One region of the Mycobacterium sp. SA01 genome, then DNA from elsewhere that is predicted to be linked to it. Evidence: predicted binding sites of a transcription regulator. Region 1 holds the regulator's gene; the other holds the start of a gene.
What was found. The regulator HspR, encoded in region 1, represses chaperone genes until heat shock. The targets are predictions, from matches to a motif close to ANNTGAGTNNNNNNNACTCANNT.
Positions count from the first base shown of each region.

Region 2: a site for HspR is predicted at 11,493-11,515, ahead of lon (endopeptidase La). Genes of this name have one in related genera too.

Region 1 covers NZ_JBGGNO010000020.1:121,257-136,610, reverse strand. The annotation lists gene AB4879_RS19785 (alpha-ketoacid dehydrogenase subunit beta) at 1-572, shown strand, start outside; gene AB4879_RS19780 (dihydrolipoamide acetyltransferase family protein) at 569-1,783, shown strand; gene AB4879_RS19775 (acyl carrier protein) at 1,796-2,038, shown strand; gene AB4879_RS19770 (aldose 1-epimerase) at 2,048-2,950, shown strand; gene AB4879_RS19765 (LacI family DNA-binding transcriptional regulator) at 3,000-4,004, opposite strand; gene AB4879_RS19760 (aryl-sulfate sulfotransferase) at 4,162-5,475, shown strand; gene AB4879_RS19755 (ABC transporter permease) at 5,472-6,335, shown strand; gene AB4879_RS19750 (ABC transporter ATP-binding protein) at 6,337-7,095, shown strand; gene AB4879_RS19745 (ABC transporter substrate-binding protein) at 7,130-8,098, shown strand; gene AB4879_RS19740 (heat shock protein transcriptional repressor HspR) at 8,128-8,499, opposite strand; gene dnaJ (molecular chaperone DnaJ) at 8,499-9,680, opposite strand; gene grpE (nucleotide exchange factor GrpE) at 9,715-10,350, opposite strand; gene dnaK (molecular chaperone DnaK) at 10,347-12,197, opposite strand; gene AB4879_RS19720 (hypothetical protein) at 12,476-13,951, shown strand; gene AB4879_RS19715 (hypothetical protein) at 14,345-14,629, shown strand; gene AB4879_RS19710 (hypothetical protein) at 14,664-14,984, opposite strand.
Region 2 covers NZ_JBGGNO010000021.1:190,376-205,729, reverse strand. The annotation lists gene AB4879_RS24900 (enoyl-CoA hydratase/isomerase family protein) at 1-137, opposite strand, end outside; gene AB4879_RS24895 (HNH endonuclease signature motif containing protein) at 198-1,517, opposite strand; gene AB4879_RS24890 (TIGR03618 family F420-dependent PPOX class oxidoreductase) at 1,554-1,997, opposite strand; gene AB4879_RS24885 (hypothetical protein) at 1,994-2,695, opposite strand; gene AB4879_RS24880 (PaaI family thioesterase) at 2,714-3,337, opposite strand; gene AB4879_RS24875 (regulator) at 3,490-5,073, shown strand; gene AB4879_RS24870 (hypothetical protein) at 5,088-5,471, opposite strand; gene AB4879_RS24865 (tetratricopeptide repeat protein) at 5,542-7,230, shown strand; gene AB4879_RS24860 (rhomboid-like protein) at 7,248-7,964, shown strand; gene AB4879_RS24855 (nucleoside deaminase) at 7,974-8,453, shown strand; gene AB4879_RS24850 (alpha-amylase family glycosyl hydrolase) at 8,450-9,757, shown strand; gene AB4879_RS24845 (DUF1810 domain-containing protein) at 9,752-10,168, opposite strand; gene AB4879_RS24840 (esterase family protein) at 10,394-11,392, shown strand; gene lon (endopeptidase La) at 11,527-13,848, shown strand; gene AB4879_RS24830 (TfoX/Sxy family protein) at 13,929-14,261, shown strand; gene AB4879_RS24825 (LLM class F420-dependent oxidoreductase) at 14,301-15,116, shown strand; gene AB4879_RS24820 (endonuclease) at 15,180-15,354, shown strand, end outside.

The DNA.
Region 1 (15,354 bases):
ACGATCCGGACCCGGTGATCGTGTTCGAGCATGTGCAGCTCTACAACACTGCCGTCGACGTCGACGCCCTGGTGCCGACCGACATCAACCGGGCCGCAGTTCGGCGCGGCGGAACTGACGTCACGATCATCGCCTACGGCGGCTGCGTGCCCAAGGCACTCGACGCCGCCGACCAACTGGCTCTGGTCGGTATCGACTGCGAGGTGATCGATCTGCGCGTGCTGCGCCCCCTCGATGACGACACCATTATGGAGTCGGTGCGCAAGACGCACCGCGCGGTCATCGTCGACGAGATGTGGCGCACCGGCAGTCTGGCCGGGGAGATCAGCGCGCGGATCGTCGAGGGGGCGTTCTACGACCTGGATGCTCCCATCGCCCGGGTGTGCAGCGTCGAGGTGCCTATCCCCTACGCCAAGCACCTCGAAGAGGCGGCACTGCCGCAGCCGGACAAGATCGTGGCCGCGGTGCGGGGGCTGTTCGGAGAAGGTACCGGCGGGCAGGAGCGAAGCGACCCGGGGAAAGGTACCGGCGGGCAGGAGCGAAGCGACCCGGGGAAAGGTACCGCCGGATGATCGAGTTCACGATGCCGGCCCTCGGTGCGGACATGGACGAGGGCACCCTCGACGAGTGGCTGGTCAAGCCCGGCGACACGATCACCCGCGGACAGATCGTCGCGGTCGTCGAAACCACCAAAGCCGCAGTGGAAATCGAGTGCTGGCATGAGGGTGTTGTCGCCGAGTTGCTTGTCCCCGTCGGGCAGACGGTGGCCGTGGGCACACCGCTGGCCACCCTGGCCGAATCAGGTGAGACGCCGCGACCGCACATGGCGGCACCGGCCGCGGCACCGGTTGCGGCACCCCACCCCGAGACCCCGGTTGCACAGCGACCGACCCTGGCCGCGCCCGTCGGCCACCGACTGTGGGTGTCCCCGGTCGCACGGCGTACGGCGGCGTCACTGGGCGTCGACCTGGGCGCTGTGACCGGAACCGGCCCGCAGGGGGCGATCACGCTCATCGATGTCGAGCATGCCGCTGCCGCACAGCATCACGCCGAGCCCAAGCCGGCCGCCCCGGTCGCGAGTTCCGAACCGAAGTCGGCCGCGGAGAAGGCCAAGCAGCGCGGCGCCGCCATGCGCGCGTCGATCGCCGCGGCAATGGGTCGCTCCAAGCGGGAGATCCCGCACTACTACCTGGCCGACGAGGTCATTCTCGACACCGCACTGGGGTGGTTGACCGAGCAGAACGTGAACCGGCCGATCACCGAGCGGCTGCTGCTCGCGGTGCTGCAGCTCAAAGCCGTGGCGCTGGCCGCGCAGCGGTTCACCGAGTTCAACGGCTTCTGGCATGACGACGGCTACCAGCCGGCCGCGGGTGTGCATGTGGGCGTGGCGATTTCGCTGCGCGGCGGCGGGCTGGTGGCGCCGGCGATCCACGACGTCAACGAGAAGAAGCTCGACGAGCTGATGAGCGACCTGACGGATCTGGTGGCCCGCGCTCGGGCCGGCTCGCTGCGCAGTTCGGAGATGTCCGATCCGACCATCACCGTCACAAACCTGGGCGACAAGGGCGTCGACTCCGTCTTCGGCGTGATCTACCCGCCGCAGGTCGCGCTGGTCGGGTTCGGCAGGCCCACCCAGCGCGTGGTCGTGGTCGACGGCGGAATCCGGGTTGCGACAACGGTGCACGCCAGCCTGGCCGCCGACCATCGCGCCAGCGACGGTCATCGCGGCGCGTTGTTCCTTGCCGAGATCAACCGGTTGCTGCAGCAGCCCCGGGAGCTGTAGGAGGTGCTCGACGTGAGCGATACCGAGATCCGAGACCAGGTTGTGCAGGAACTGCTCGCCATCGCGCCGGAGATCGACGAGGGCGACCTGTCCGACGCCGAGCTCCTGCGGGACCAGGTCGACCTGGATTCGATGGACTGGCTGAACTTCCTGGTTCGGTTGCACAAGCGCTTCGAGGTCGACATCCCGGAGTCGGAGTACGCTTCACTGCGCACGATCGACGACTTGACCAGCTACATCGGCGCCCACCGCTAGACTTCGACGGTGGCCGAGCTGCCGTCCGTCGTCCTGCATGACCCGTCCTCGCCGCTGACGGCGACGTATGTCCCGTCGGCGGGCATGATCTGCACGTCGCTGTCCGACGATGGCGTGGAATTACTAGGTCAGCGCCGCGGCCTGCAGGCCTATCTGAGCGACGGGAAGACGCTCGGCATCCCGATCCTGTATCCGTGGGCTAATCGGTTGAGCGCCAACGGCTATGGGCTGGACGGCGGCGCAGTGACGTTGACCCCCGGGGTCGGCGGCGTGCGCGCCGACCCGAACGGCCTGCCGATCCATGGCGTGCTCGCGGCATATCCCGGGTGGCAGGTCACCGAGCAGTCCAAGAACCGGCTGATCGCCGATCTGGACTACGGAAGCCGGCCGGCCCTGCTGGCCAGCTTCCCGTTCCCACATGTGGTCACCCTCGACATCACGTTGGCCGATCGAGCGCTGACGGTGCAAACCACCGTCACAGCCACCACGTCGGCGGCCGTGCCGCTGTGTTATGGCTTCCACCCCTACCTGACTGTTCCCGGGGTTCCCCGATCAGAGTGGACGTTGGAGACGCCGCCGCTCGAGCATCTACTCGTGGACAACCGCGGTCTCCCTACCGGCGAACGAGTGGACTGGCCCGCCTACTCGGAGAAGCTGGGCGACAAGACATTCGACGACGGGTTCGACGGGGTGCCGGCAGGTGGGGTGTTCGCACTCGCCGGCGGTGACCGCCGCATCGAAGTGCTCTTCGCCCAGGGGTTCCCGGCCGCGCAGATTTTCGCGCCGGGCAACGACGATGTCGTGGGACTTGAGCCGATGGCCGCGCCCACCAATGCGCTCGGCACGGGCGGCTACGACACCGCGACGCCGGGGCGGCCGGCGGTTTCGGTTTTCACGATCCGGTTGCGCTGATCGCTCAGCGTGGCCGTCGGACGCTTCGGCAGTTCCGGGGCGGACCGACTCAGCATCCGCATGTGTTGCCGACCCGCAGCGTCGGTTCCAGGACGCCGAGATCCGGCCCGACATCTCCCAACAATTCGGCAAGGGCGCGGTGGGCGATCGCATCGACCGGCTGTTGTGCGGCAGTCAGCTGGAACACACCGTAGTCGTTGTCGCTGCCGTCGAACCCGACCACCCGGATGTCACCAGGAATCGCATACCCGGCGTCGATCACCGCCCGAATCGTCGCCGCCGTCTGCCCGAAGGTCCCGACGACAAAGGCATGTGGTGGGTCCGCCGCGCCATGAAGGCAGTGACTGACCGCGGCGTAGGCACCGGCGGGGGTCAGATCGGTGCGGACCGCCCGGACGCCGCCGCCACCGACGGCTGCGACGCCGACGTACCGCTGATGGACCGTCTCGCGGTCGCCGTGTCCGACATCGGCGGCGGTCCAGCCGCCGACGAATACCATTTCAGAACAGCCGTGCACGTCGCGTAGGTGGCGCGCGACAAGTTCGCCGGCCTGAACATGGTCTATGCCCACGATCTCGGCCGCCACCTCACCGCGGACGCTGTGCATCCACACGACCGGGATCCGCTCCTGCACACAGAGCTTGGCGGTCTGCTGCGGGTTGGCGGCACCAATCACCACCAGCCCGTCGATCCCCACCTCCGCGAAGGCCGTCGCGAACTCGAGCTCACGCTCCGGGTCGTAGCCGGTGTTACCGATCATGGTGAGGTGGTCGCGAGCGCGCGCTTCCACTTCGATCCGGCCGACGAACTCCCCGAAGAGCGGAAGCATGAGATCCGGTACCAGCAGCCCGATCTGGCGCCAGCGCCGCGGTCGTCGAAGTGCACGCGCACGCAGGTCCGGGCGGTAGTTCAGCTCATCGATGGCGCTGATCACCTTGGCGCGCAGGGTCTCTGAGACTGGCCGCGGTCCGTTGTTCAGCACGTAGCTCACGACAGCCGTCGACGTGCCGGCCCGGCTCGCCACGTCAGCCAACGTCGGCCGCTTACCGCTCAAGTGGGCCCCCTTCGGTAGTCCGCGACGCCGCCGCCAAGCATTGAAATCACACCGATTGTGACAGTTCCGCCCGGCCGGCGCCGAGCCTACGCTAATCGATTAGAAGATTTACTGGGAGGACTCGTGGTCGTAACAAGCTCTTGGTGGAGTGGTTGACATGGCATTCGTACGACTCGCGGGAGTCACCTACCTCGACCCTGAACTCGCCTACGACAGTTACATCCTGTTCACCGGCGCCGACTCGGTCACCCGGTTGATCGATCTCAACGGTGACGTCATTCACGAATGGCCCTATGCCGGTGTCCCGGCCCGGATTCTCGATCCGGCACTCAACGCAGGGCGAGTCGGTGACGTCATCGTCCAGCTCGCCGACAGCGGAGACGGTCGGGGCGGCATCTACGCCAACGGCACCATCGGTCAGCTCGACTGGGATGGCGAACGCATCTGGGAATGGGGCGCCGAGGCGCCCGGCGGCGCAGCGCGGCAGAACCACGACTGGGAACTGCTCCCCAACGGCAACCGACTGATTCTGGTGACGGTGCCCCGGCGGGTACCGGCGCTCGGCGACCTGATCGTGGGCGACCAGGGGCTCTACGAGGTCACCCCGGATGGCCACATCGTCTGGCAATGGCTGGCCGGCGATCACCTCGACGAGTTCGGGTTCTCCGAGGCCGGCTGGCGCGCACTGCGTGAGACCGTTGCCCGCGACCCCGAAGACCCGTGGGGCTATCTGGAGATGAACAGCGCGAAATCACTGGGCCAAAACCATTGGTATTCCGAGCACTCCGACCCGACCTTCCACCCCGACAACATCCTTGTCAGTTTCCGCAAAGCAAATATCGTCGCACTCATCGACAAGTCGACAGCGAACATCGCCTGGCGAATCGGTCCCTATTACGCTGCCGAGGCCGGCGCACAGCATCAACGGATCAGCGTGCACAAGGTGCCTCGCCCGCTCGACCAGACCTCCGGCCAGCACAACCCCCACATGATCGCGGCGGATCTGCCCGGCGCCGGGAACATCCTGGTGTTCGACAACCAGGGCGGCGCCGGCTACCCACCCGCACCGATCGGCATTTACGCCGGCTCGCGGGTACTCGAAATATGCCCTACGACAAAAGAAATCGTGTGGCAATACACCGCTGAGGACTCCGGGTTGCCACCATGGACGTTCTTTAGTTCCTTCGTCAGCAACGCGCAACGACTTCCCAACGGCAACACACTGATCACCGAAGGCATGCAGGGGCGGCTCTTCCAGGTCAGCCCGGGCGGTGACGTGGTCTGGGAATACCACAGCCCCTATCAGGGCTACGGTGTCGCGGGCGAGCCCGAAGTGAAACAGCCCCGAGTGGCTGACGTCGACCGGCTCAGCCGAACCGCCCTGATCTACCGATCGCAGGCTGTTCCCTTCGGCTGGACCCCCGCGGGGACCCCGCGAACCGCGCCACGGAAAGTCGACCTACGCCGATGAGCACCGATATCGGCGTACTGCACATCGCGTCCACCTCGGCTGCGCAGACGCCGGGAACCCGCCATCAGGCCCACCGTTCGACTCTGTCCAGACGGGTGCTGAACCGCTTCAAGGCACTCGGGTGGATGCTGACCGGCTTGGTCCTCGCGTCAGCTGTCTGGTCGCTCGTGGTGGCCAGCGGCCGCTTTCCTCGTCAGCTTTTCCCAAGTGTGGCAGAGATTTTGGCAGCCGGACACGGCCTGTGGACCGACGGGCTGCTCGCCGCGGACATCACCGCCAGTTTGAGCAGGGCCGCCACGGGATTCCTCCTGGGTGCGACGGCGGGAATCGTGGTGGCGGTCCTCACCGCCACCACCACGGTCGGACGCCGGGCACTGCAACCCGTGTTGCGGATATTCGCGCCCATCCCGACCATCGGCCTGGTCCCGCTTGCCATTCTCTGGTTCGGGCTCGGGGAGAACAGCAAGACTCTGGTGATCGCGCTCGGCGTCTTCGTCCCGGTCTGGATCAACAGCCACGGGGGGCTGGCCGGGACGCCGACCGACTATCTGAAAGCCGCACGCTGTCTGGGTGCCGGCCGGTGGCAGACCTTACGCAAAGTCGTCCTCCCCGAGGCGACCCCCGACATCGTGTCCGGCCTGAGAGTGGGAGCGGCGATGGCATTCGTACTCATCGTCGTCGCCGAGATGACCGGGACCACTGCGGGTATCGGCTACCGCATTTACCAGGCGCAGCTCTTCTCGCAGGCCGACCGGTTGATCTTCTGCCTGATCGTGCTGGGTGTCATCGGCGCGGCATGCGATTCCCTCATCGACACGGCGAGCGCACCGTTGACTCGCTGGGCACGAGAGGAGCACTGAGATGGCACTGGACACCCGCGATCTCGTCGTGCAGTTTCCAGGCGCGGCGACCCCGACCCTCAAAGGGATCTCGCTGAGCGTCCCCGATGGTTCATTCACCGTCCTGGTCGGCGCCTCCGGCAGCGGAAAGTCGACACTGCTACATTGCCTGGCCGGGCTGATCACCGCCACCTCCGGCGCGGTGATCGACAATGGCCAGGCCGTCACCGCTCCCGACCCTCGTCGAGGCGTGGCTTTCCAGCGCGACGTCCTGTTTCCGTGGATGAGCGTCGCCGACAACATCGACTTCGCCTTGACCGCAAGGAAACTGGACCGGCGGCAACGGCACGCTCGGATCGCCGAACTACTCGACACCGTCGGCCTGCACGCCGGCGTGGGTAGGCAGCGCCCCGCGGAGCTTTCCGGTGGTATGCGCCAGCGCGTGAGCATCGCACGCGTGCTTGCCGGTGAGCCCTCCGTGATGCTCATGGACGAGCCCTTCGCCGCCCTGGATGCACTGACCCGCTTGCGCATGCAGGACCTGCTCATCGAACTCTGGTCACGCCTGAACCGCACGATCGTCTTCGTCACCCACGACATCGACGAGGCGATACGCCTGGGGGACAGCGTCAATGTGCTGCAGGACGGACAGATCGTCGACCAGATCACCAACCCCCTGGGTCGCCCCCGGCCGGCGGACACGCTCGCCGAACAGCCCGGCTACGGAGCGATTCGCAAGACCCTGCACCACCGACTCGGCATCGACCACGCCGTGCACTGACACATCCATCCCTGCTCGCACAAAGGACGACTGAGTGAACACAACCCTGAAACGACTCACCGCGGCTGCCATTGCCACGTTGGCAGTGGCCACCTCGATCACCGCCTGCGCCCACGACTCCAGCAGCAACGCCGACGAACTGACCGTTGGCTTCGTGGTGGATCCCTCCTGGGCCCAGATTCCCGTGGCCGCCGACGGCGGGATGTTCAGCAAGCACCACGTCAACGTCAAGGTTGTGAACTTCCAATCCGGCGTCGAAGCTCTGCAGGCGGTGAGCGCCGGCCAGGTCGACATCACCACCGCGGCGGACGTTCCGACGGCGGCGGTGCTCACCCGCTCGCCGGGGCTGCGCATCGTCGCCGACGGGTCCCGTTGGGAGGGTTCCCGTATCGTGGCCCGGCGCAGCGCAGGCATCACCAACTTGGCCGACCTTGCAGGAAAATCGATCGGCACACCGCTGGGCACCAGCGCCGCGTATTACGTGTCAAATGCGCTGGCCCAGAACAACATCAAGGCGGATCTCGTCCAGGTTTCGCCATCGGCCATGGTCACTGCCGCCACCCAACACAACGTCGACGCGGTCTCAATTTTCCAGCCGTACCAGGCGCAGACGATTGCCGCGCTCGGCGATGACGCAGTGCCGCTCAACGGGGGCACCTACATTCAGCACAGCTTGTTCATCGCCTCCCCGTCGGCGATCTCGTCGAAAGGGGCAGAGATCACGTCGTTCTTCGCCGCACTCGGCGACGCAAGCGCCGCGCTGTCGGCCCACGATGCAGCCGCGACGGCTGCGGTCGCCAAGGCTACCCAGCTGGACACGCAGCTGTTGAATACCGTGTTGTCCGAGTTCGACTTCACGATTCAGCTGAAACCCGACCTCGCCGCCGACCTCAGCGCGCTCGCCGAATGGGGAAAAACCCAGAAGTCGATCGACGCGGCTACCACGCTGCCTGACTACAACCAGTTCCTCGACGGGCAGTTCCTGACAAAGCCGGCATCCTGAAGCGGAGCTGAACGGGCTTTGGAGCCTGACTAGCGGCGCGGCTTCCAGACCACCAGCGCGGTGCTCTTCGGTACCACCGCCAGATCGCGACGCTGGTTGGCGCGCAACGACTCCAGCTCGTCCATCATCTCCTCGACGCGGGACTGCAGAGCCTCGACCTGATTGGTCAACTCGATGATCCGCTTGATCCCAGCGAGGTTCACACCTTCGTCCTGCGACAGCCGCTGCACCTCGCGCAGCAGCTCGACGTCGCGCTCCGAATACCGCCTTCCGCCACCGGAACTGCGCCGGGGGCTGACCAGACCGAGCCGGTCGTAGGTGCGCAACGTCTGCGCATGCATACCGGCCAGCTCGGCGGCCACCGAGATCAGAAACGTCCGGGCCTCATCCGACGTGGCCATCAGCGGTTACCCGCCCATCCCGCCCGGGGGTCGAACCCGCTGGACCGCTCGGCGGCCGCGTAGGCCTCGAGCGCCTCGAGCGCCTCGCCCTCGAGATTCGGTGGCACCGCAACCTTCACGGTGACCAACAGGTCGCCGTGACCGCCGTCGCGTTTGGGCACGCCACGCCCACGCACCCGCAGGATCCGGCCGTCGGCGGTGCCCTTCGGCACTCGCACCCCGACCTTGCCCTCCAGGGTGGGCACGGAAAGCGTTGTCCCCAAGGCCAGTTCGGTGAAGCTCACCGGGACCGCCACGGTCAGGTCATCGCCGTCACGGCCGAACACCTTGTCCGGCCGAACATGGACGGTGACATACAGATCGCCCGACGGCGCACCGCGCAACCCGGCCTCACCCTGACCGGCCAGCCGGATACGCTGGCCGTCCTCGACGCCCGGTGGGATCCGGACGTTGATGGTGCGGGTCCGGGTGGTGACTCCGGTGCCATGGCACTCGTCGCAGGGATGCTCGATGATCGAGCCACTCCCCCGGCAATCGGTGCACGGCTCGGAGAACCCGAATGCGCCCTGGTTGCGGTTGATCACACCGGAGCCGTTGCACGACGGACACACCTTCGGGCTGGTGCCCGGACGTGCGCCGCTGCCATGGCAATTCGTGCATGGCGCCGGACTGGTCAGCCGCAACGGCATGGCGACGCCCTTGGTCGCCTCCAGGAAATCGAGATCGGTCTCGGTCTCGAGGTCCTTGCCCCGCCGCGGCCGGCTCGGGCGGGGCGCTGCGCCGCGCCCGAACAGGCCACCGAACAAGTCGCCGATGTTCGTGCCGCCGGTCTGGCTGGCCGTGTCGAACAGGTCGTTCAAATTGAACTCGCCGCCGTCGGCGCCGTAGCCACTGAAGCCGCCGAACCCACCGCCGCCGCCGTTACCGCGGCGGAACCCGCCGCCGGCGAACATCCGCCGGGTCTCGTCGTACTCCTTGCGCTTGGCCGGATCGGTCAGGACGTCCCTGGCCTCGCCAACCTCTTTGTAGCGCTCGTCGGCCACCTTGTTGTCCGGGTTGCGGTCGGGGTGATTCTCGGCAAGCAGCTTGCGGGCCACCCGCTTGATCTCGTCCTCGCTGGCGTCAGAGGAGACGCCGAGCACCTTGTAGAAATCCTTCTCAACCCATTCGCGTTGGACCATGCCGCGTCACCTCCTCTCACCGTCGGTCATGTTGTTAATTCGATTCTGCGTTCTGCGCGCCGCTCTGGTCGCCGTTGGCGGGCGTGTCGGCCTTCTGAGGTGCCGCCGATCCATCGTCGACGGTGTCCACCACCCCGACGAGTGCGTGCCGGAGCACCTGATCGCCGAGCCGGTAGCCCTGCCTCATCACGTTGCCCAGCACCGGCTTGGAGCCCTCGCCCTCGTGCTGCACGGCTTCGTGCAGTGATGGATCGAACTCGTCGCCCTCGGCGCCGAAGGCGGTAAGGCCCAGTCCGGCCAGTGCTGACGTGAGCTTGTCGGCGACCGACTTCAGCGGACTGGTCTCAAGGTCGCCGTGGCTGCGTGCCCGGTCCAGGTCGTCGAGGATGGGCAGCAACTGGCTCACCACGGCGGCCTTGGCGCGCTCGCCGGCCACCTGCTGATCGCGCAGCGCGCGCTTGCGGTAATTGGCGAAATCGGCCTGCACTCGCTGCAGGTCACCGAGCAGTTCAGCGGCTTTGTCCGACTCCTCCGGCGTTTCGCCCGCGAAGTCCCCCGGCGCCGGCCCACTGGGGGCCGGGCCGGAGGCTTCGCGAACTTCTCCGGTCTGGGGGTCGATTCGGCGCTTGTCGGTGACAGTTACCGGTTCTTCCTCGCGACCTTCGCTCACTTGCGCTCCTGATCATCGTCATCCACGACCTCGGCGTCCACGACATCGTCAGCGGACGAACCGCCCGACGGTCCGGCGCTCTGGTCGGCCTGAGTGGCCTCGTAGATGGCCTGGCCCAGAGCCTGGCTTTCCTGGCCCAGCTTCTCCATGGCGGACTTGATCGCACCGATGTCGCTGCCGGCCAGCGCCGTCTTCGCCTCGGAGATCGCGGCGTCGACCTTGGTCAGCGTGTCCTCGGGGACCTTGGAGCCGCCTTCGGTGTCGCGCTGTTCGGTGACGAACTTCTCCGTCTGGTAGACCAGCGACTCGGCCTGGTTGCGGACGTCGGCCTCTTCGCGGCGCTTGCGGTCTTCCTCAGCGTGCGACTCCGCGTCCTTGATCATCCGGTCGATCTCCTCCTTGGACAAGCCGGAGCCTTCCTGGATCTTGATCGTGTTCTCCTTGCCGGTGCCCTTGTCCTTGGCGGTGACGTGCACGATGCCATTGGCATCGATGTCGAAGGTCACCTCGACCTGGGGCACACCGCGCGGAGCCGGCGGCAGGCCGGTCAGCTCGAAGGAGCCGAGCAGCTTGTTGTGCGCGGCGATCTCGCGCTCACCCTGATAGACCTGGATCTGCACCGACGGCTGATTGTCGTCGGCGGTGGTGAAGGTCTCCGACCGCTTGGTCGGGATCGTGGTGTTGCGCTCGATCAGCTTGGTCATCACGCCGCCCTTGGTCTCGATACCGAGACTCAGCGGTGTGACGTCAAGCAGCAGAACGTCTTTCACCTCACCCTTGAGGACACCCGCCTGCAGCGCGGCACCAACGGCCACAACTTCGTCGGGGTTGACGCCCTTGTTGGGCTCCCGTCCACCGGTCAGTTCCTTGACCAGGTCGGTCACCGCGGGCATGCGGGTGGAACCACCGACGAGCACCACGTGGTCGATGTCGGACACCGAGATGCCGGCGTCCTTGATGACCTGCTGGAACGGCTGGCGGGTGCGGTCCAGCAGATCTTGGGTGATCTTCTGGAACTCCGAACGGGTCAGCTGCTCGTCGAGGAACAGCGGGTTCTTGTCGGCGTCGACGGTGATGTAGGGCAGGTTGATCGAGGTGCTGCCACTGGAGCTCAGCTCGATCTTGGCCTTCTCGGCGGCTTCGCGAAGCCGCTGCATGGCCATCTTGTCCTTGGTCAGGTCGATGCCGCTGGTGCCCTTGAACTTGTCGACCAGCCAGTCGACGATCCGGTCGTCCCAGTCGTCGCCACCGAGGTGGTTGTCACCGGAGGTCGCGCGGACCTCGACGACACCGTCGCCGATCTCCAGCAGCGAGACGTCGAACGTGCCACCGCCGAGGTCGAAGACCAGGATGGTCTGTTCCTTGCTGCCCTTGTCCAGGCCGTAGGCCAGCGCCGCAGCAGTCGGTTCGTTGACGATGCGCAGCACGTTGAGGCCGGCGATCTGGCCGGCTTCCTTGGTGGCCTGACGCTGGGCGTCGTTGAAGTAGGCGGGCACGGTGATGACCGCGTCGGTGATGTCCTCACCGAGGTAGCTTTCGGCGTCCCGCTTGAGCTTCATCAGCACGCGGGCGCTGATCTCCTGCGCCGTGTAGTCCTTACCGTCGATCTCGACGGACCAGTCGGTGCCCATGTGCCGCTTCACCGAACGGATGGTCCGGTCCACGTTGGTCACTGCCTGGTTCTTGGCGGGCTGGCCGACCAGCACTTCGCCGTTACGTGCAAAAGCCACCACTGATGGCGTGGTACGGGACCCTTCGGAGTTGGCGACGACGACCGGGTCGCCACCCTCCAGTACCGCCACGACGGAGTTGGTGGTCCCGAGGTCGATGCCGACCGCACGAGCCATGTTGAATCCTCCTGATAGTTACGTCTTTGGGTCTGAGCGAACCAGGCTCAAGACTGCCCCCGCCGGTGGTCGGCTGTCAAGCCAGAGTTGAGTCGATATCACTCAAGTTGTCGAATTGGTCAACGGCAGGGGTTCAGCATTTGTTCCCAGGACGCGCGCTCGACGCCCAGATCGACGTCAGCGTGGCCGCCTCTCGCACTTTCTCGCGCCAGCGTCGATCTCGAAGTGGCTGCCGAGTGAATACCGGCCGCGCCCGGGCAGCAGTAGGTTTGCTGGCTGTGGGGATTTCGCTCGCGGATCTGGACAGGTGGGACCCGGGGTCCATTCGCGGGGTCGCTGCCGCAGCGGGTAATCGCGCGACTCACTTTCGCGACGTCGCCCACAACCAGGGTGCGATCATCGCGAAATTGGAATGGCAGGGCGCCTCGCAGGAGGCGGCCACCGCTCGGGCACAAGTGATCAGCAACAGCCTCCTTGAGCATGCCGACGAATGCGACCAAGCAGGGCGTGATGTCTCGTCCGTGGCGTCCGACGTGGAGTCCATCAAGGCGGAGTGGTCCCGCATCCAGCGAATGGCCGACCGGTGGGGGATAACGATCGACATAGCGAACAGCTCACTCGAGTGCTTTCACTCGGCCGACCCGACGCAACAGGCCGAAAACCAGCGGCACCTCGAGATCGTCCACGATGCGATTGTCCACCTCCTGCGGCACGCAGATTCGACCGATCGGCACCTCGCCGCCGCACTCGACAACGCGGCGTCCGAGATCGCCGACGGTGATAGCGCCGAAGCGCCGATAGCTCCCGATTCGAACCAACAGCGCAACCAAATCGACGCGTTCCGTAGGACATTCGGACGAGACCCGGTCAGCACAAGTGATTGGACGACCGCTGCCGCATTGGATCCGCACAGCTACAACCCGAAAAATCAAGGAGTAGAAGCGAATATCGTCGTGGCCCGCATCAAGCCCGTACCGGGCCAAGGTGTCGTACGCACGAATCTGTTCATTCCGAGTAAGGACGTATGGGCGCCGGCAGTCGAACTTCCACCATTCGACAACGGCCACATGTTGCCGTACGACAACAACGTCGGCGACAACCGTGGCTTCTCCCCCTACATCGGTCCAGAAGAGTCACGCGTCGCCATCTACACCGACTTCGAAAACGGGATCATCGTCGCCCGCCAGAATCCGTCAGTCAACGCCGATACCGGACAAGTCAGGACCGGCACGCCTGACGTTTCGGCAATCCAACAATCAAACGGTGCAGTCTTGTTGCGCTACAACGCCGCCGACCCCTTCTCTCCAGGAGGCGAGGCGCCGGCGAAAGCCATCCCATTCAGCGTCAATGGCACACTAGGCATCAGCCCGGGCGCGGACGGACCACGGGTGGGTGGCACAGTCACCTCGTTCCCAGCGGTTGAGATTTACAGCGACCGGGACGGAACCACCACACCGCTGCTGCAATCCTGGCCGAGCTTCACCGACGACGCTTCCGGGCCGATGATCGGTCTACTTCCTCACAAGGAGGTCGGAGACCCCATGATCATCACCAGTTTCAATAGCGTCGTCCCGCAGATCGACCCCCCGCAGCTTGGGCCGGTGCACGCACCACAAGCCGTGCCGATCACGCCGCCGCTGGCAATTGTGCCTCCGGGCAACTTCACGCCGTTCGGACCGACGACGGCAGGTGAGGTGCCAGTGATACGGACGTACACGCCATTTCAGGGCGACGAGTTCCTTGCACCGCGCTGAGACTGAGGAGTAATGACAATGGCAAGTCCAACAGCGGATCGGCGGTGGACGGCATTGCGTTCATCGCCCGCTGAACTCTGGAGGCATTGACATGGCAGTCCGCGTCGTCGATTGGCGGAGAGCGACTTTGGTTGGCGCGCTCATCGGTGGAGTGTTCTGGGGGCTTGCAGCAGGTGCCGTTCTGGTTTCGAAGGCATCTGCAACGGCCGTCATCTCAATATGCGTCGCCGGGGCGGTCATGGTGATCGCCGGAGCTCTTGTGTACCGCCGCAGCGGCGGTACACACAAAGGCGCCTTTGGAATTGGGTTGATCCTGGCCCCACTCACCGGTGTGACTCCGGTGCTTGTGGTTTGGCTGCCCGGTCTATTGATGCACGCGATTTCGTGGAGAGGTTGACGGCAATCGATACACCACCACACACGACAACCGATCTCACAGCCTTCGAGGAGCAGCACCCCGTCGCGCTGCTCGTCGGCCTTTTCACCGGCTTCGCATCGGTGCTTCTGACGTTTGGATTCCTATGGCCGCTCGCTCCGCTGTTTCCCGCCGTGCTTGCCGGCGTGGCAGCGGTACTGCCCTTCAAGAGTCACTGGCACGTCGCCCGCGGTGCGTTCTATGCCTGTCTGGGGGTGCTGGCGTTCGAAGCCGTATTCGTACCAATCCTCTTGTTGAGTTGAATCGCGCGACACTCGAGCCTCAGCGCACGTCGAGCTAGCTGACACCGTCTGCTAGGTCACCGACCTGCTCGAGTCCAGCAGCGCCGCCCTCGTCCATGGCGCGGAACGACCGAGCTGCAGCCACCACATGTGCGGCCTGCGCGGTGAGTACGGAGTGGTGCTGATCGGCAATTCGTTGCCACGCGCTGGCCATGCGCACCAGCGCATCGGCCGATGTGCCTACCCACCCGGGTTCGGCGTCACTGAGTCCAACCATGGACTCAAGGTGGGACGTCGACAGGGCTGTTACCTGCTCGCCGATAGCAGATCCGCCACCGAGCAGGCCGTCGACATCAACCTTCAAGTTGTCGGCCACGTCGTCCCTTCCGTACGGATCACCGAATTTTATGGCGCCCGCCGCACGGGCGATAGTCGGTCTGTCGACGCCGAGATCGACGTCAGCGTGGCCGCCTCTCGCACTTTCTCGCGCCAGCGTCGATCTCGACTTCGTAGCCAACCACTTTTGACGACGTCGTCAGACTTGCCGCAGGTTGAGCGAAGCGCCAGACACACCCGGCACGCCACGCTACTTATAGACGAATGGGTGCAGGGGCGTTTGTCGGGCGTGTCGGTGGGCTTGCAGTAGCGCTGGGGATCGGAGTCGCGATCGCCGCCGGAGCCGGACAGGCCTCAGCCGCGCCGGCCGGTTCCTCGGATTCGTCGTCCAGCACGGCAGGAGCGCACTC
Region 2 (15,354 bases), on a different contig from region 1:
ACCTCGGGATCCTCGGCCGCGGCGAGCAGTGCCTCAGCGGTGGCGTCGTAGAGCGCCTCGTTGAAGGCGTTGAGGGCGTCCGGGCGATTGAGGGTGATCGTGCGAACCCGGTTCTCGTCGTCGATGAGCAGCGTCACGCGGCACACCCTAACGGTGCGGCACGCTGCGGCGTGCAGCCACAGCCCGGCAGGTGAGACCTAGCTCCCCAGCAGTCGTTCGGGGTGGTGGTAGGTGTTGACGCCGCCGCGCAGCATGGGTAGGTGCGGCGGTGGGATCCATTCGGTGTCGCCGTCGGCGAGTTTTCGGGTTTTCCAGCCGTGATCGAGGAGTCGGTGATCAGCGGGGCACGCCAGGGTGAGCTTGTCGATGTTGGTCAGCCCGCCCTGGGCCCACTCGTCTACGTGGTGGACTTCGGTGAGGTATCCCGGTTTGTCGCAGCCGGGGCGGGTGCAGCCGCGGTCCTTGCTGTGCAACATGATCCGCTGATCAGCCGAGGCCACGCGTTTGGTGCGGCCCAGCCATAACGCCTGCCCGCGCACCCCGTCGAACAGGGCCAGGTAGTGATAAGCGTGGCTGGCCATCCGGATGACGTCGGGGATCGGCAGCAGGGTTCCGGTGGCGGTGACCCCATGCCCGGTCGCGGCCTGAAGGTCCTGCAGGGTGGCCGAGACCATCACCGTCACCGGTAACCCGTTGTGCTGACCGAGTTTCGGGTCACCGAGCTGACCCCGCACCAGTGCGGTCAACGCATCGTGCTGACGTTGGCCGTGGCTACGCAAATCACGGTCGGCCACCTCGTTCGACGGGGCCAGGGTGGGGGTCTGGTCGGCGGGGTTGCACATCCCGGGTGCGGCGAACTTGGTGAACCACCCGTCGAGCAGGGCCCGCAACTCCGGCGTGGCGATCAGCCGGCCCACACTCATCCCGTCCACGCCTTGTCCACCGCACCAGACGAACCCGCGTTTACGGGCGCGGTCCTCCTCGGAGAACTTCCCGTCGGGGTTGAGGTGCAGCGCCAACCGGTGGGCGATCTTCTCCAACTGGTCGGGCCGCATCGTTTGGGCGTGGCCGGCCAGTGTGCGTTCGGCCTTCTCCACCTCCACCGCCGGGACGTGGTCGGGCAGATCGCGGAAGAACTTCTGGATCACCCGCAGATGCTCACCATCCAACTGCCCGGCGTGCCAGGCCGCCGCGGTGTCCGGCAGCAGCGGCGCCAACGGCTCACCGGTCAACGCCCGACGCGGTGCCACCTGCTCGGCATCCCGCAAGCGACGCTTGGCCTCCCGCGGACTGATCCGCAACACATCCGCCAGCGTGATCGGCACCGGCGGGCAGCCCTCGAACTGCGCCAACCGCGCGGTCAGGGCGTGCGACACCGCGACCTGACGACGGCGCGCGGTCTCCAACCGCTCCAAGACCCTGAACCGATCCGGCGGGTCCAGGACATCGAGATCGACTGCAGCCAAGGCCTCTACGACATCGTCGAGCGCCTCCAGCAGGCCGTCGATCGAAACCATACTTCGAACACTAGTTCGACCCACCGACAAGAATTGTCAACCGTTGGAGTACACCCGGGTCGGCGCCACCAACACGACCACGCGGCCCTGCTCGGTCATCGTGCGGTCGTATTCATCCCAGTTGTCGTGCGTGCCACCGCACGCGGTGAACACCTCGCGCAACAACAGCCGCAGCTGGTCCGCCGACGCAAGCCACTGCGGCTGGTCGTCGGGGCCGGCGAGTTCGGCGCGCCCCTCCACCGACGCCCACTGCCAGCCGGCGCGGAACGTCAACGTCACCGCGGGCCGGGCCCGCAGGTTCGCCAGCTTGACCCGGCCATAGGTCACGAACCCCAGTACCGGTTCGCCGGTGGCCGGGTGCGCGACGATCCCCGCGTTCACCAATGACGCCTGAATGGTGTTGTCGGCGCGCAGTGTCGCAACCACCGCGAGACCCCGGTCGGCCTGCGCGAGCGCGACTGCCTCGTCGAGGGTGGTCATGCCGAAAACGGGCTGCGGAAGTTGTAGCGGCTGGTGGGCACCGCGTCGATGTTCACGTTGGCACCGAATGCCGCTGTGCTGGCGACCATCTGCTCCATGCGGCTCTGCAGGTCGGCATCATCGGCCGCGCCGAAGAACGCGTGCAGGCTCCCCACCGCCTCGATGGGGAAATGCTCCTCGACGATCGCGTTGAGTACCGGGGCGTCCTCGGTGATCGCGCGCACCACATAGTTCTGCACGTAGGTGAACGTCGACTGGGTGGCGATCGCCACCGGCGTGTGATTGCCGTGCCAGCGGGCCAACCAGGTGCGCTCGTCCATGTCGGCGGGCCTGCGCAGCAGCGCCATGTTGGCCAGCCCGGGCGACCGCTCGCCGGGCTGGGTCGACGGCGGCGGCAACGGAGCCGACTCGGTCACCAAGTAGGCGGCGATCTCCTCGGCGTAGTGGCCCAGCAGCTCCAGCGCCATCAGCATCTGATCGCCGTAGTACTGCTGCGTCCACACACTGATCAGTCCCTGCACCGGCGGATCCAGCGTCGTCAACGTCATCATCGACTCGCGAACATCACGGTCGCGGACGTTGATCGTCAGCCCCGGCAGCCCGAGCGCGAGCAGTTCCTGCGCGACCGGACCCCGCAGTTGTTCGGCCCACTCGTCGTCGGCGGCCGCGGTCCGCAGTGTGACTATCACCTTCTCCATGGCTGGAACCTACCGCAGTCAGTCGCGCAGCCAGCGCGGAGTGATGAAGACGCCGTCGGCTTCGACGGTGATGCCCTCGGCGTCGGAGATATAGCCGGAGACAAAGGTTTTCACGCCGTCGACGCGGGTGATCTGAGCCTCCGAGTGCAGCGGACCAAGCGGACAGGCCCGCAGGTACCGCACGGTGATGCTGCCGGTGAAGCGCGGTTTGGCGTCGGGACTGGCCGCCTCGCCGAGCACGTGATCCAGAATCAGCGCCGACACTCCCCCGTGCACATGCCCGGGCGGGCCTTCGTAGGCCGCACCGAGGTGAAAGTCGGCCCAGCGCCGGTCGTCCTCATCGCGGTGGATCACCAGCGGCGGGGCGGTCGGATTGCGCAGACCGATCACGGCATTGCCCCAACTGATGCTCCGCCCCGACGGGGTCCGTTTCACCCCGAATGCGCCGTCGATCTGCTTGCTCCGCAGCCGGGCCGTCGCCGCGTCGATATCGGCCTTCACCGCGGCGACGGTCTCGGCGTCCACCTCGGTGCGGATCGTCGCGTCGACCAGCTCACGCACCGATACCGCCAGCGGTTCGTAGATCGCCCGCAGCCGTTCGATGTCCTCGGCGGACAGGTCCTCGACGGTGAACTCCAGCACCTCAGCACTAGAGCACGACCCCTGCGCGGTGTCGAACCAGGGTCCCGCTGCGGACTAACACGAATGACACACAACTGACCCCTGGTTGGAATGCGAGCGTCGAGAATCTCCAGGTAGCGCTCGATGTCCCGACGCGCCAGAAAGGCATGCCGATGAGCACCGACGTCACCGAGCCCGCGACACCGCCGAGCGAGCTGAAGATCCCGTGGTGGACCCGAGGCGATCTCAACGCGTTCTTCGGGCTGGGGTTCAACATTCTGGTCAACGTCCTGACCCTGACCACGCTGATGATCGGCGTCGTCAAGCTGCCCGCCGACGACGTGCTGGGGACCGTTCTGCCCGCGCTCGGTGTGGCCCTCGTGCTGGGCAACCTCTACTACACGTTCCTGGCACGACGACTGGCGCGGAAAGAGAACCGCGACGACGTCACCGCGCTGCCGTACGGGCCGAGTGTGCCGCACATGTTCATCGTGGTCTTCGTCGTGATGCTGCCGGTCTACCTGGCCACCAAGAATCCCATCGAAGCGTGGAAGGCCGGGTTGGCCTGGGCGTTCATGATCGGCGTGATCGTGATCATCGGCGGCTTCGTGGGGCCCTACATTCGCAAGCTCACCCCGCGCGCGGCGATGCTGGGGACCCTGGCCGGCATCTCGATCACGTTCATCTCGATGCGCCCGGCCGCCCAGATGTGGGAGGCCGCGTGGATCGGCCTGCCGGTCCTGGCGATCATCCTGATCGGGTTCTTCACCGACGTGAAGCTGCCGGGCAACATCCCCGTCGGTCTGGTGGCGCTGTTGGTCGGCACCGCGATCGGCTGGATCGGTGGATTCATGTCGGCACCCGATGTCAGCCAGGCCGTCGCCGACATCGCAATCGGCATCCCCGACCTTCGCCTCGACCTGTTGGGGTCCGGACTTGCCCACCTGGCACCGCTGCTCGGCACCGCAATCCCGTTGGGCGTCTACAACTTCACCGAGGCGATGAGCAACGTGGAGAGCGCGGCCGCCGCGGGTGACAACTACAACCTGCGCAGCGTGCTGCTGGCCGACGGCGCAGGCGCGGTGATCGGTTCGGCGTTCGGCTCACCGTTCCCGCCTGCGGTCTACATCGGTCACCCTGGGTGGAAGGACGCCGGCGGCCGCGCGGGTTACTCGCTGGCCAGCGGCGTGGTGATCGGCCTGCTGTGCTTCCTCGGGCTGTTCGGGGTGCTGGCCGCACTGCTGCCGGTGCCCGCGATCGTGCCGATCCTGCTCTACATCGGTCTGCTGATCGGCGCTCAGGCCTTCCAGGCCGTGCCGCGGCTACACGCGGTGGCGGTCGTCGCGGCACTGCTGCCCAACCTCGCCCAATGGGCCAGCGGGCTGATCGACAACGCGCTGAACGCAGCCGGAACGTCGGCGGCCAAGGTCGGCATGGACGCCCTCGGTGGCGCCGGTGTGGTCTACGACGGTCTGCAGACGCTCGGCGAGGGCGCCATCCTGGTCGGCCTGCTGCTGGGCACCATGGTGACGTTCATCCTGGAGAAGAAGTTCCGCTACGCCGCACTGGCGTCGGTGGTGGCCGCCGCACTGTCGTTCGTCGGCCTGATCCACGCGCCCGAGATCGCATGGGCCGCCAATCCCCAAGTGGCGCTGGGCTATCTGTTCTTCGCGGTGGTGTGCCTGCTGTATTCGCTGCTGCCCGCGGCCAAGGAGCCGGTGACCGTCGACGAAGCCGACATCGTCGCCGGGCACTGAGGGTCAGTCCGGGGTCAGTCAGCGACGAACGGGACTTCGGTTCCGTCGGCGAGCACGATGTAGAGCCGGCGCCACGGGTCGGCGTCGACCAGGCGCCACTGATGACCGGAACCGACGGTGTCCTCGGCCAGCAGCACGTCGCCGGGGGCGAGGGTGAACTCCTCGCCGTCTCGGGTGGTGAACGCCAGCGTGCCGGCGAGCGTGACGACGAGCTGGCGCACCGGTGCGGTGTGCCAGGCCAGCGTGCCGCCGCTGGCGGTCTCCTCCGCCGTCACCTTCGTCGACGACATCGCCGCGGACACCAGGTCGTCGTTGCGACCCGGCGTCAGGTCGAGACGGCCGATCTCGACGTGGGACTGCTCGTCGGCTCCGGTGAACAACCGCACGCAGCGAATCACGTGTGCACCCTTTCGTTCTGGTCGGTTGCAACGGTATCCGCAGTCGCGGCACTGACCTAGGGTGTGCAGCATGGCGGTTCCGCTCGGCGACACCGAGCCGTATTACAACCTCGGTGACTACCACCGGCACGTCGACACCCCGTCGCCGCAGGCGCAGGTGTGGTTCGACCGCGGACTGGTGTGGGCGTACGCCTTCAACCACGAGGAAGCGATCACCTGCTTCGAACGGGCGTTGGCGCTCGACGCCGATCTCGCGATCGCGCGGTGGGGTATCGCGTACGCGATCGGCCCGAACTACAACAAGGGTTGGGACGCCTTCGATCCCGTCGACCTGGCCGCGTCGCTGGCCCGGGCCCGCATGGAACTGGAGCTTGCCGCCTCGAGCCGCGGCAGCGTCGTCGAGCACGCCCTGATCGCGGCGCTGACAACCCGGTTCCCCACCGATGATCCCGACGACGCCGACGCTCTGGCAGCAGGTCATGTCGCCTATGCCGAGGCCATGGCCGAGCTGGCAGGGGCGTACCCCGACGACGCCGACGTCCTGGCGCTGACCGCCGATGCGCTGGTGAACATCACGGCTTGGGCGTTGTGGGACACCGCAACCGGGGAGCCGGCCCCCGGTTCGCGGGTGGTGGAGGCCAAGGCCCTGCTGGACGCGGCGCTGCGCACCGACGCCGGGCGCGCCCATCCCGGTGTGTTGCACCTCTACATCCACGCGATGGAGATGTCAGCCCATCCCGAGGACGCGCTGCCGGCCGCCGACCTGCTGCGCGGCCTGGTGCCCGACGCCGGCCATTTGCAGCACATGCCCTCGCACATCGACGTGCTGTGCGGGAACTACCGAGATTCGGTGCTGGCCAACCAATCCGCGGTGGCGGCGGATCGCCGATTCGTCGCACACGCCGGGCCGCTGAACTTCTATTCGCTCTACCGGGCGCACGATCTGCACTTCATCGTCTATTCGGCGATGTTCGCCGGCCAGTCGCAGATCGCACTGGCGGCCGCCGACGAGCTGTCCGGGCAGCTGACCCCCGACCTGCTCACCATCGAGTCGCCGCCGATGGCCGACTGGCTGGAAGCGTTCGTTCCGCTACGGGTGCACGTGCTGATCCGATTCGGCCGCTGGGACGAGCTGATCGCCGAGCCCCTGCCCGCCGACACCGAGTTGTATTGCACGACAACGGCAACCATTCACTACGGGCGCGGGGTCGCGCATGCGGCGAAGGGACAGCTGGCCCAGGCAACGGCCGAGCGCGAGGCATTCGCCGCGGCCTATGCCCGCGTCCCGGAATCGCGGTACCTGTTCAACAACACCAGCCGCGACATCCTGGCCGTCGCCGCGGCGATGCTCGACGGTGAGATCGCCTATCGGGAGGGCGATTTCGATGCGGCCTTCGAGCATCTGCGGCGGGCGATCGCACTCGACGACGAGCTCCCCTATGACGAACCGTGGGGCTGGATGCAGCCGACCCGGCACGCCTATGGTGCGCTGCTGCTGGAACAAGGCAAGGTCGAAGATGCCGCCGCGGTGTACGCCGCCGACCTCGGGCTGGATCCGACATTGAGCCGGCCCTGCCAGCACCCCGGCAACGTCTGGAGTCTGCACGGCTACCACGAATGCCTGCAGCGGCTGGGGCGCACCGAGGAGGCCGGCATCATCGGCCGCCAGCTCGAACTGGCCAGAGCCCGCGCCGACGTCCCGATCCTCGCGTCGTGCCTGTGCCGCCTAGAGGTCGTCAGCACGGACTGCTGCAACTGAGGCAGTAATCTCGACAGGTGCACGACGGCCTGGAACCTCCCTCGCCGGTCCTCCCGACCCGGCGGGGCTGGCCCGGCCGGGTCGTACATTTCATCGGCACCGCACCGGTGACGTTCGGCTGGCTGGCGGTGTTGTTCCTGACGACCATCGCCCAGCACCTGCTGCCGCACTGGCATCTGCTGGAGCTGCTGCGCAAAGACTCGACCAACCTCCACCACCTCGCCTCCGACCCGATCCGGGTGCTCATCACCAGCCTGCTGTGGCTCGACGGCGCGGCGTGGTGGCCGTATCTGGTGATGTTCTGCCTCTTCCTTGCCCCGGCCGAACGCTGGCTGGGCCGGCTGCGCTTCGTGATCGCCGGGCTGATCGCCCACATCGTCGCCACCTACGCCAGTGAGGGCTATCTGTACTGGCAGATCCAGGAGGCGATGATCTCACCGCGCTACCTCAACGCCCGCGACATCGGCGTCAGCTACTTCGCCGTCGGCATCGGCGGTCTGCTGACCTATCACATCGCGCGGCCGTGGCGCTGGCTGTACCTGTTCATCGCACTCGCCTACTGCGTGGGCGCGGTGCTGATCAGCCCCACGTTCACCCCGGTCGGGCACCTGATCGCGCTGTTCGTCGGATTCGCCTGTTACCCACTGGCGCGCAGCCGGCCCGGTTCACCGGTGGATCCGATGCGGTTGCTGGACCTTTGGCGCTTCCGCCATCCACCGACACCGGTTGCGTAAGGTGAGGGCGTGGCGCTCGACGACCAAGACATCCGGCGGCTCGGCCGCTGCGTCGAGCTGGCCCGCACCGCGCTGAACGCCGGTGACGAGCCGTTCGGCTCGATCCTGGTCGACGCCGACGGCACGGTCCTGTTCGAGGACCACAATCACGTCGCAGGCGGTGACGCCACCGCCCATCCCGAACTCGCAATCGCACAATGGTCCGCCGCGAACCTCTCCCCCGATCAGCGGGCCCGCGCCACCGTCTACACCTCCGGCGAACACTGCCCGATGTGCGCGGCCGCACACGCCTGGGTTGGCTTGGGCCGCATCGTGTTTGCCGTCGCGGGAGCCCAGCTGGCCGACTGGCTCACCGACTGGCAGGCACCGCTGCCACCGGTGGCCACCCTGCCGATCACCGCGGTCGCCCCGCAGCTGACGGTCGACGGCCCGGCCCCCGAGTACCGCGACGAGATGATGGCCCTCTATGCCGCGAAGTTCGCGCCATGAGCGACTGGGTGCGCCACGCGATCTGGTGGCACGTCTATCCGCTCGGTTTCGTCGGCGCCTTCCCCGCCGCCGAACCGCCGGGTCCCGATGAGCACCGACTCCGCCGCCTCGTCGACTGGCTCGACCATGCCGTCGAACTCGGGACCTCCGGGATCGCGCTGGGGCCCGTCTTCGCCTCCCGCACCCACGGATACGACACCACCGATCACTTCCGCATCGACCCGCGACTCGGTGACGATGACGACTTCGACCACCTTGTCTCCGAAGCACATCAACGTGGCCTACGGGTCCTACTCGACGGCGTGTTCAACCATGTGGGAACGGAATTCGAGCGCTACCGGCGCGCCGTCGAGGGCGGCGACGCCGACGCACGATCATGGTTTCGCGGCCGCCCCGGCCACTTCCACACCTTCGAGGGCCACGGCGAGCTCATCACCCTCAACCACAAGAGCCCGGCCGTCGTCGACTACACCGTCGACGTGATGAGCCACTGGCTGGCCCGGGGCGCCGACGGGTGGCGCCTCGACGCGGCGTACGCGGTACCGGAGTCGTTCTGGGCGCAGGTGCTCCCGCGGGTCCGCGAAACCCACCCCGACGCCTGGTTCGTCGCCGAGGTGATCCACGGTGACTACGTCGCGTTCGTCGACGGCAGCGGTGTCGACTCGGTGACCCAGTACGAACTGTGGAAGGCGATCTGGAGCAGCCTCAACGACGGCAACTTCCATGAGCTGGACTGGGCGCTGCAGCGCCACAACGACTTCCTGACCCGATTTGCGCCGCTGACCTTCGTCGGCAACCACGACGTCACCCGGATCGCCAGCAAGCTGGACCGCCCCGAGCAGGTGGCCCACGCCCTGGTGCTGCTGTTCACCACCGGCGGTGTCCCCAGCATCTACGCCGGTGACGAACTCGGCTACCGAGGCGTCAAGGAAGAACGGGCCGGCGGCGACGACGCGGTGCGGCCCGAGTTCGGAACGCCACCCGTCCCGCTGGACGCCGCGGGGCGCGAGACCTGGAACCTGCACCAGTACCTGATCGGCCTGCGCCGCCGAAATCCCTGGCTGCACGAAGCGAAAACCACTGCACTGCAAGTGGACAACCGCGGTTATGCCTATGAGACCCGCACCGGCGACGACGCCCTGATCGTCGCGCTCAACATCGACGACGCGCCGATGCCGCTGCCGGTGGCCAAGCTCACCGGTGGGCAGGCCCAGTTGGTGGGCGGCACCGCGGCACCCCCCGAGGAGATCGTCGACGAGGTGGTGGTCCCACCTCAGGGCTGGCTGGTGCTGCGGCCGCTATAGCAGCTCGAGTGTCCGGGTGTCCCGCTCGCCGCCGTAGAACCTGTCAAGCACCGCCACGAAATCGGCGTTGTCATCGGTGGCCGCCGCGAACAGCGTCATCGACGAGCGCACCTTGAGATTGTCCGGCCAGCCGAAGATCTCATCGACAGAGCGGCCTTCGATCGCCGCCACCAGGCGGGCACACTGCCGCAGTCGTGGCCCGAGCGTCGGGTGCGCCAGGTATGCCTGCGCTTCGGCCAGCGATGAGATACCGAAACGCTTTGCGGTGGAACTACTTCCGAGCGCACCGAGCTGAGGAAAGATGAACCAGATCCAGTGGCTGCGTTTGGCGCCGGCCCGCAACTCGGCGAGCACCTGGTGGTACACCCGGTCCTGGGCATCGACGAAGCGTTGCAGATCGAACGGGGCCACGCCTCAACTGTACCGTTGCCTCCGCGTGATCTTTCCGTTATTGACGCCAGGTCAAAGCCGTTGCGGTACTGAGTATCCCGAGTCCGCCGCGTCGCCTGATCGTTAGCGAACCGCGATATGCCACACCGCCGCGCGTGCCGAGTCCGCGCTACGCACCGTGATTAGCTACCGGCACACAGCTCACCTCCGGTTGTGAAACACGTACGAAAGGTGATGGTTTCCGTCATGAAGATCGTCGATAAGTTGCGAGGCACATGGTTGCGCCGCGTGGCCGCAGCCTTCGTGGCCGCACTCGCTCTGCCCGGCCTGATTGGTGTCGTCGGCGGGTCGGCGACCGCGGCCGCCTTCTCCAAGCCCGGACTCCCGGTCCTCTATCTCGATGTCCCGTCCGCCGCGATGGGACGCAATATCCGTATCCAATTCCAGGGCGGTGGCCCGCACGCGGTGTACCTGCTCGACGGCCTGCGCGCCCAGGACGACTACAACGGCTGGGACATCAACACCCCGGCGTTCGAGTGGCTGTACGGCTCGGGCCTGTCGACCGTCATGCCGGTCGGCGGACAGTCCAGCTTCTACACCGACTGGTACCAGCCGTCGCAGGGCAACGGGCAGAACTACACCTACAAGTGGGAAACGTTCATGACCCAGGAGCTGCCGGCGTACCTGGCCGCCAACTACGGGGTCGACCCGAACGGCAACGCCGTCGTCGGTCTGTCGATGGCCGGTAGCGCATCGCTGACCTACTCGATCTACTACCCGCAGAAGTACACCTACGCCGCATCGCTGTCCGGCTTCCTGAACCCCTCCGAGGGCTGGTGGCCGATGCTGATCGGTCTGGCGATGAACGACGCGGGCGGGTTCAACGCGCAGAGCATGTGGGGACCGTCGTCCGATCCGGCGTGGCGCCGCAACGACCCGATGGTCAACATCAACCAGCTGGTCGCCAACAACACCCGGATCTGGATCTACTGCGGCACCGGTACGCCGTCGGATCTCGACACCTCCGGTGGCGGTGGCAACCTGATGGCCGCGCAGTTCCTCGAAGGATTCACGTTGCGCACCAACAAGACCTTCATGGACAACTACCTCGCGGCTGGTGGACGCAACGGCGTGTTCAACTTCCCCGCGAACGGTACGCACAGCTGGGGCTACTGGGGACAGCAGCTGCAGCAGATGATCCCGGACATGCAGCGGGTTCTGGGAGCAACTCCGTCCGCCGGCTGATCCACCCGAAACAACAGCGAGCCTGTCGCCACCCCCCCGGCGGCAGGCTCGCTGCTTTGTGTGCGACGCCGAACGAGGGGAACAAACTGGAATCGTTCAAGGTTGAGTCGGTCAGACTGAACTTTGGAGGATTGATGGCTGAAGCCAAATCTGTGCCGGTCCTGTTTGTCAGCGAGCCGATCGTGCTGCCGGGAATGGTGGTGCCGATCGAACTCGACGACGCCGCGCGTGCCGCGGTGGACGCGGCGCAGGCCACCCCGACCGGCAAGCTCTTGATCGCCCCACGCCTGGACGATCGATACCCCACCCACGGCGTCATCGCGTCGATCGTGCAGGTGGGCCGCATCCCCGGCGGCGGTGCCGCTGCCGTCGTGCGCGGTGAGAGCCGCGCCCACATCGGCTCCGGAACCACCGGGCCGGGCGCAGCGCTGTGGGTCGAGGTCGATGAGATAACGGCGGCCGAGGCAGACGAGGACACCAAGGCACTCGCCGCGGAGTACAAGAAACTGCTGCTGGCCATGCTGCAACGCCGCGAGGCGTGGCAGATCGTCGACGTGGTCAACAAGATCACCGACCCGTCGGCGCTGGCGGACACCGCCGGCTACGCGTCGTATCTGTCCGACGTCCAGAAGCGCCAACTGCTGGAAACCAGTGACGCGGATCGTCGGCTCCGTCTCCTGATCGACTGGACCTCCGAGCATCTGGCCGAGGTCGAAGTCAGCGACAAGATCTCGCAGGACGTCCGCGAGGGCATGGAGAAGACGCAGAAGGAGTTCCTGCTGCGCCAACAGCTCAACGCCATTCGCAAGGAACTGGGCGAAGACGAGCCGGACGGATCCGACGATTATCGGGCCCGTGTCGAGGCGGCCGACCTGCCGGAGAAGGTCCGGGAGGCCGCGTTGCGCGAGGTCGGCAAGCTGGAACGCTCCAGCGAGCAGAGCCCCGAGGGCGGCTGGATCCGCACCTGGCTGGACACCGTCCTGGACCTGCCCTGGAACACCCGCACCGAGGACTCGACCGACCTGACGGCAGCCCGCGACATCCTGGATGCCGACCACCACGGGCTGGACGACGTCAAGGACCGCATCGTCGAGTACCTGGCCGTCCGCTCGCGTCGCGCCCAGCGCGGTCTGCAGGTCGTCGGCGGCCGCGGCTCCGGCGCCGTGATGGTGCTGGCCGGCCCGCCCGGCGTCGGCAAGACGTCACTGGGTGAATCGGTGGCACGGGCATTGGGCCGCAAGTTCGTTCGCGTCGCCCTGGGTGGCGTGCGCGATGAGGCCGAGATCCGCGGGCACCGGCGCACCTACGTCGGCGCGCTGCCCGGCCGGATCGTCCGGGCGATCGGCGAGGCCGGTTCGATGAACCCGGTCGTGCTGCTCGACGAGATCGACAAGGTCGGCTCCGACTACCGGGGCGACCCGTCGGCCGCCCTGTTGGAGGTCCTGGACCCCGCGCAGAACCACACGTTCCGCGACCATTACCTGGACCTGGATCTGGACCTGTCCGACGTGGTGTTCCTGGCCACGGCCAACGTGATCGAGAACATCCCCTCGGCCCTGCTGGACCGGATGGAGCTGGTGCAGATCGACGGCTACACCGAGGACGACAAGGTCGCCATCGCCCGCGAGTACCTGCTGCCCCGGCAGCGCGACCGCGCGGCGCTGACCCCCGAGGAGGTCACGGTCACCGACGCGGCGCTGCGCAAGATCGCCGCGGACTACACCCGGGAGCCCGGTGTGCGGCAGTTCGAGCGGCTGCTGGCCAAGGCGTTGCGTAAGGCGACCACCAAGCTGTTTGCCTCCGACGAGGCGTTGACCATTGATGAGCCGGATCTGGTTGGCTACCTTGGCCGTCCGCGGTTCACCCCGGAATCGGCGGAACGTACCGCCGTGCCGGGCGTGGCGACCGGACTGGCGGTGACGGGCCTGGGCGGCGATGTGCTCTACATCGAAGCCGGGTCGACCGAGGGCGAGCCGAGCGTGCAGCTGACCGGTCAGCTGGGCGACGTGATGAAGGAGTCGGCGCAGATCGCGCTGTCCTACGTGCGTAGCCATGCCGAACAGCTGGGCGTGGATCCCGCGGCGCTGAACCGCAAGATCCACGTGCACGTGCCGGCCGGCGCGGTGCCCAAGGACGGTCCGTCCGCTGGCGTCACGATGGTCACCGCGCTGGTGTCCATGGCCACCGGACGGCAGGTCCGCTCGGATGTCGGGATGACCGGCGAGGTCACCCTGAACGGGCGGGTGCTGCCCATCGGCGGCGTCAAGCAGAAGCTCTTGGCCGCGCAACGGGCCGGGCTGTCAACGGTTTTCATCCCGCAGCGCAACGAGGCCGACCTGGACGACGTCCCGGCCGAGGTGCTCGAGGCGCTGACCGTGAAGTCGATGACGGACGTCGCCGACATCGTCGCGCAGGCGTTGGAGCCGGCCACCGAGGCAGCCACCGCCGCGGCCTGACGCTCGACAAGACACAAAGTCGCCCCTATTCAGCCGAATTGGGGCGATTTTGTGTCTGCTGGGCGTAGTAATTTCTGGCTATGCCCTACGACGAAGATCTCGCGAACCGCCTGCGGGAACTGCTCGCCACCGAACCCGGCGTCGACGAGAAGCGGATGTTCGGCGGTCTGGCATTCCTGATCAACGGCAACATGGCCGTGTGCGCCAGCGGTCAGGGCGGTCTGATGGTGCGAGTACCGCCGGAGGCCACCGCCGGCCTGCTGGCACGCGAACACACCGCACCGATGATCATGGCGGGGCGGGAAACTCGCGGCTGGATCCGGATCGGTGACGCCGGGGTGCGGACGAAGCGTCAGCTGCAGAGCTGGGTCGCCCGCGGCGTCGACCACGCGAAATCCCTACCGCCGAAGTAGCGCCGGAATAAATCCCGGTGAGCCGGGCTTGTCGCGTGCATGACCTACCCCGTGCGCGTCGCCGTGCAGATTCAGCCCGCTGACACCCCTGACTACGCCACCTGGCGGCGTGCCGTCCTGCACGCCGAGAGCATCGGCGTCGACGTCATCTTCGGCTACGACCACTTCCACGCGCCGTTCATCGAATCGATCGCCGACGCGAAACCGGTACTGGCGGCCACGCAGCCGGACGTCAACAACTTCGAAGGGTGGACCGCGCTGGCCTCCTGGGGCGAGATCACCACCCGGGCCGAGCTCGGGCTGCTGGTGTCAGGCATGGGCTATCGCAATCCGGACCTGCTCGCCGACATGGCCCGCACCGTCGATCACATCAGCGGTGGCCGCGCCATCCTCGGCGTCGGCGCGGGGTGGTACGAGAAGGATTACACCACATACGGTTTCGACTTCGGGACCGTCAAGTCCCGAGCCGACGCCTTCGACGAGGGTCTGCTGCGCATCGAGCGACGATTCGGCCTGCTGCAGCCGGCGCCGCTGCGCAAGATCCCGATCCTGATCGGCGGATCCGGCCCCAAGCGCACGCTGCCCGCCGTCGCACGCCACGCCGACATCTGGCACACCTTCCTTCCCCTCGACTCGTACCGGGAAGCGAGCGCCCGCGTCGCCGAGCTGGCCGCCGGGTTCGGACGCGCCGACAGTGACATCGAGCGCTCGACGTTCTGGACCGATCCCCGGTCGGCGGACAACTATCTGGCCGCCGGTGCGACGTTGTTCCACACCGAGGTCCGCGCATCGGAGGGCACGTACGACCTGAGCACGGTCGAGAAGATGATCGACTGGCGCGACACGAAACGCTGAGAATGTCTGACGCCACGATGACATATCGTTTCGTCGGCCCACTGGACGGGTATCGCCTGGCAGATGGATGATGCGGAGGCCAGGCGCCTCATTCAGCGCCTTCGTCAGCATGCGGGCAGAACCTATGCCGCGGAAGCGGGAATCACCTTGCGGGACACCCCGATGCCGCTGTTCCAGCTGCTGGTGCTGTGCATGCTGGCCAGCAAGCCGATCGATGCCTCCATCGCGATGCACGCCG